Regions from separate parts of the Microbacterium sp. STRO-2N genome, predicted to be linked through region 1. Evidence: predicted binding sites of a transcription regulator. Region 1 holds the regulator's gene; the other holds the start of a gene.
What was found. The regulator LexA, encoded in region 1, represses DNA repair genes until DNA is damaged. The targets are predictions, from matches to a motif close to TCGAACANNTGTTCGA.

Region 1 (2,393 bases):
GGCGGCGGCTCGTGACGCCAGATGGCCCTACGGCTTCTGGTCGTACTCCGCCGGGATCGACAGGCGCTGACCCGCCCACACCGCCGCGCTGTCGAGCGCGTTCAGCCGGACGATCTCGTCGACGACATCGCGCGGATCGTCGGACGGCGCGACCTCCTCGGCGATGGACCAGAGCGAGTCGCCGGGTGCCACGGTGATCGTGGTGAACGCGCCGGCGGGGGCGCCGTCGTCGCGCGACGCGAGGGCGGAGCCGCCGCTCATGACCGCGAAGGCCAGGGCGAGCACGGCCGGCAATGCAGCGATCAGCGCCAGCACACGGCGTCCGCGAGCCGTGAGTCGCAGACGCGTCGCGCGGGCGGCGACGGCGCGCGTCGCGTCGGCGGGCGAGGCGACGGTCGTCGTGATGCCGATCGCGGTCATGCTGTCCTCCTCTGGTGGGGAGAGATTCGCAGTCCCCGCTCGGCCGGGAGCGGGGACGTGCGAACCTCTCTTCCGAAGCTATCTTCGAGTCTGTACGATGTCAATACCCGAATCCGGATGTGGAGTCTCGAACGCGACACGCGGCGAAGTTGTTCCCCTCGCACGTCACGGCCGGATACGGTTTCGATACGAGAACCCCACCACGGGCCTCCGACATTCGAAGAAACCGCGCTCCGACGGGCGCGAGACGGGAGCCGGACATGAGCGACGCGGCCGGGCGCGAAAAGCCCCAGACACGACGGCGCAAGAGCCTCAGCGACAAGCAGCTCGCCATCCTCGAGGTGATCCAGCGCTCGATCGCCCGGCACGGCTACCCGCCGAGCATGCGCGAGATCGGCGACGCAGTGGGACTCAAGTCGCTGTCGAGCGTCACGCACCAGCTGAACCAGCTGGAGCTCAGCGGGTATCTCCGCCGCGACGCGGGCAAGACGCGCGCCATGGAGGTGCTGATCGATCTGCCCGGCACCGCCACCGAGAGCCCCGCCGACAGCGCGCCGTCGGTCGGCGATGCGGCGCTCGTGCCTCTCGTGGGCCGGATCGCCGCCGGCGTGCCGATCACCGCCGAGCAGCAGATCGAGGAGATCTTCCCGCTCCCCCGGCAGCTGGTCGGCAAGGGCGACCTCTTCATGCTCCGCGTGTCGGGCGACTCGATGATCGACGCCGCCATCTGCGACGGCGACTGGGTCGTGGTGCGCTCGCAGGCGACGGCCGAAAACGGCGAGATCGTGGCCGCCATGCTCGACGGCGAGGCCACCGTCAAGACCTTCCGGCAGCGCGACGGGCACACGTGGCTGCTCCCCCGCAACTCCGCGTTCGAGCCGATCCTCGGCGATGACGCGGTCGTGCTCGGAAAAGTCGTCGCCGTGCTCCGGGCGGTATGACGGGTTTCATCCGATACGCGTGTAGCCACGTGAGCGGCGTCGCGCTATAAGGGGGAGATGAACGCCGAAGCGCCGGTCGCCGACTCCCCCGATCTTCACGCCCGCCTGGCGGAGCTCGAGGCCGAGAACGCCCGGCTCCGCGCCGGAGCCGGCCCGGCACCGGGCGTCGCCCGCGGTCCGCGCGGCTCTCGCTGGCGGGCATTCCTCTCAGCACTGTGCATCGTCATCGCGACGATCCTGGTTCCCCTCGCGATCGTGACGGCCTGGGCGCGGCTGGAGCTGGTCGACGAGGACGCCTTCGTCGCGACGCTCGCGCCGCTCGCCGAAGATCCGGCGGTGCAGCAGATGCTCGTCGACGAGACGGTTGAAGCCGTCGAGGCGCAGGTCGACTTCGAGGCGCTCACCGCCGACGTGTTCGACGGCATCGCGCAGCTCGGCCTCCCGCCGCGCGCCACGGATGCGCTCCGGCTGCTCGAGGCGCCGGCCGCAGAGGGGCTCAGCAACCTCCTCACCCAGACCGTGACCCGCGTCGTGGACTCCGACGCGTTCGCCGACACCTGGACCACCACGACGCGGGCCGCGCACCGCGTTCTGACGGCCGCCGCGACCTCCGACGGCGACGGCGTCGTCGTGCTCACCGACGAGGGCCTCGGCATCCAGCTGGGCACGATCGTCGACGGCGTCAAGGAGAACCTCCTCGATCGCGGCGTCGGGATCGCCCAGCTGATCCCCGCCGTGGACCGTGTCGTGATCATCGGCACCGGCGAGACCCTCGTCACCGTCCGCACGGTCTATGCGCTCGCCACCACTCTGGGCTGGTGGCTTCCGGTCATCTCGATCGCGCTCTTCGCCGTGGGCATCGTCACCGCTCGACGCCGCAGCACGGCCATCCTGGGGACGGGTATCGGCTTCGTCGTGGGCGGCGGGGCACTCGCGCTCGCGTTCGCAATCGGCTACCCGGCCGTCGGCCAGGCCGCCGTGCAGCTCGGAGTGTCGTCAGCTGCTCTGGGCGTCGTGTACGAGAGCCTCGTC
Region 2 (2,393 bases), 1.5 Mb from region 1:
GATGAGCGGCAGCAGTCCTGGGCTCGAGAACGCGAACATCAGGCCGGCCACGAGCAGGATCGGCCCGAGGACGATCCAGATGCCGACCAGGACATCGAGCTTGCGCAGCGAGGGGGTCACGGTCGGAGCCTACCGAGCGACTCGCACCCGGCAGGCGTCCCGGTGCGTTTCGACCTCAGAACAGCGGCGTCGCCGTCGGGGCGGCTCGCGCACCGGCGGGGCGTGCAGCCGCGCGGCCACGCGACGTCACGACGATCGACGCAGCACGTGCGTCGGCTCGCGCAGCCAGTCCCGAGACCGGCGTGCCGCGAGGCTGGTCGTCTTCGGCGCGTCCGTCGAGACCGTGCACCCGCAGCAGCGGCCGCACGCGCTTGGCGAGCCACGCCTTGTACGCTTTCGGCGCGTTGGCGCTCATGCCGGGGTACAGCCCGCGATACGACGAGACCAGTTCCGGATGCCGCTGCTCGAGCCACTCGAAGAACCACTGCTTCGCCCCGGGGCGAAGGTGAAGGGCCCCATAGACGACACGCACTGCGCCCGCCTCCTTGATACGCGTGAGGGCGTGATCGATCGCCGCGATGGAGTCGGTGAGGTGCGGGATGATCGGCATCAGGAACACCGTGACCCGGAACCCGGCCTCGGTCGCCGCCCGCACGGTCTCGAGTCGAGCGGTCGCGTTCGGGGTGCCGGGCTCGATGAGATGCTGCAGCTCGTCGTCGAACACCGCTATCGACATCGCGAGGGTCACGTGCACGGTGGCTGCGGCATCCTTCAGCATCGGCAGGTCTCGGCGAAGCAACGTGCCCTTCGTCAGGATCGAGAACGGCGTGCCCGACTCGGTGAGCGCCGACACGATGCCCGGCATGAGCTTGTACCGGCCCTCGGCGCGCTGGTACGGGTCGGTGTTCGTGCCCAGCATCACCGGATCGCGCTGCCACGACCCGCGCCGCAGCTCCCTCTCGAGCACGTCGGCGACGTTGATCTTGACGACGACCTGCGTATCGAAGTCCCGGCCCGCGTCGAGCTCGAGGTATTCATGCGTCCCGCGGGCGAAGCAATATACACACGCATGGGAGCAGCCCCGATAGGGGTTCACGGTCCAGTCGAAGGGCATCGCTGATGCACTCGGCACGTGATTGAGCGCGGACCTGCAGAGCACCTCGTGGAACGTCACTCCGGCGAACTCGGGGGTCGTCACCGAGCGCACCAGACCGTTGAGCTGCTCCATGCCCGGCAGGGCCGCGGCATCCGCCACGCCCAATTCCTGACCCTGCCACCGCATGAGTCCATGAGAACAGATGTTCGATCCGACGTCAAGACACGACGCGCACGCCTCGAACATCAAGAAGCGACTGATGCCTCGTCCCTCGCGCCCATCCGACGTTCGGGCCAGAATGGCAGACGTGACGGTGCCCGGCCCGCCCGCAGCCCCCCGGTCCATTCCCGGAACTCGTCGTGCCGCTCGAGCGATGCGCGAAGAGGCGGAACGGCGCGCCCGCGAGACCGACACGAAGGCGGACCGGCTGGTCGCATTCGACATGCCGAGCGACGACTTCGCGCCCGTGCCGGGGCCGGTCGTGCCACCCGGCGGGCTGCCCCGAGACCTCGTCATCCGGCCCGCACGCAGCGTCTCCGATCCGCCCGGCGCGGGCCGGGGCGTCGCCTCTCGCTCGACGACCGGCACAGCCGCAGCGCGGCCGGTGGCGAGCGCCCGCCGCGCCGCCCGCGGCGCCGAACTGCTCGACGCGGCGGAGGCCTCGCCGGCACGCCACGCCCGTCCCCGGAGGATGGGCCGGATCGCGGTCGCCACGGGACTCGCGGCGGGGGCCGTGCTGCTGCTCGGCTCGTCGGCCGTGGTGACGGCGCTCATGGCCCCGCCTGCGGCGACGAACGCCCCCGCGACCATGTCGCTCGCGGACACCCCGCCCGAGGTGGAACAGCTGCCGGTGCCGGAGCTGGAGCAGGCGCCCGTCGTCCCCGACATCTGCGCCGTCCCGGAGGTCGCGGCTGCGCTGCAGGCAGGCGACGACGAGGGTGCGATCGTCGCAGCCGGCGGCGGAGAGGCGTTCCGCGACGCCGTCGTGGAGGGACGCGCGCCGTGCGTGAACCTCGGCGACTCGACGCGCATCTGGACCGTCGTCAACAAGCTCCGCCCCGCATCGCCCATGGACTACCGTCCGAACAGCCTCGTGATGCCCGAAGGCGTGCGCAACATCGAAGGCGGCGCATTGCGGACGGATGCCGCATCCGCCCTCGTCTCGCTGGTCGCGGCCGCGCGTGACTCCGGCGCGGGTGAGATCGCCCTGCTGAGCGGGTTCCGGTCGTACGAGGCGCAGCAGCGCACCTACGGTCGCCACTACGCCGAGCGCGGGGATCAGGCCGACCAGGTGAGC

Region 2: a site for LexA is predicted at 1,291-1,306, ahead of AC3ANN_RS17335 (Rv2578c family radical SAM protein). Genes of this name have one in related genera too.

Annotation. Positions count from the first base shown of each region.
Region 1 is NZ_CM173223.1:2,258,064-2,260,456, forward strand. It holds gene AC3ANN_RS10575 (LysM peptidoglycan-binding domain-containing protein) at 28-420, opposite strand; gene lexA (transcriptional repressor LexA) at 681-1,361, shown strand; gene AC3ANN_RS10585 (hypothetical protein) at 1,419-2,393, shown strand, end outside.
Region 2 is NZ_CM173223.1:3,772,582-3,774,974, reverse strand. It holds gene AC3ANN_RS17340 (hypothetical protein) at 1-120, opposite strand, end outside; gene AC3ANN_RS17335 (Rv2578c family radical SAM protein) at 176-1,282, opposite strand; gene AC3ANN_RS17330 (M15 family metallopeptidase) at 1,470-2,393, shown strand, end outside.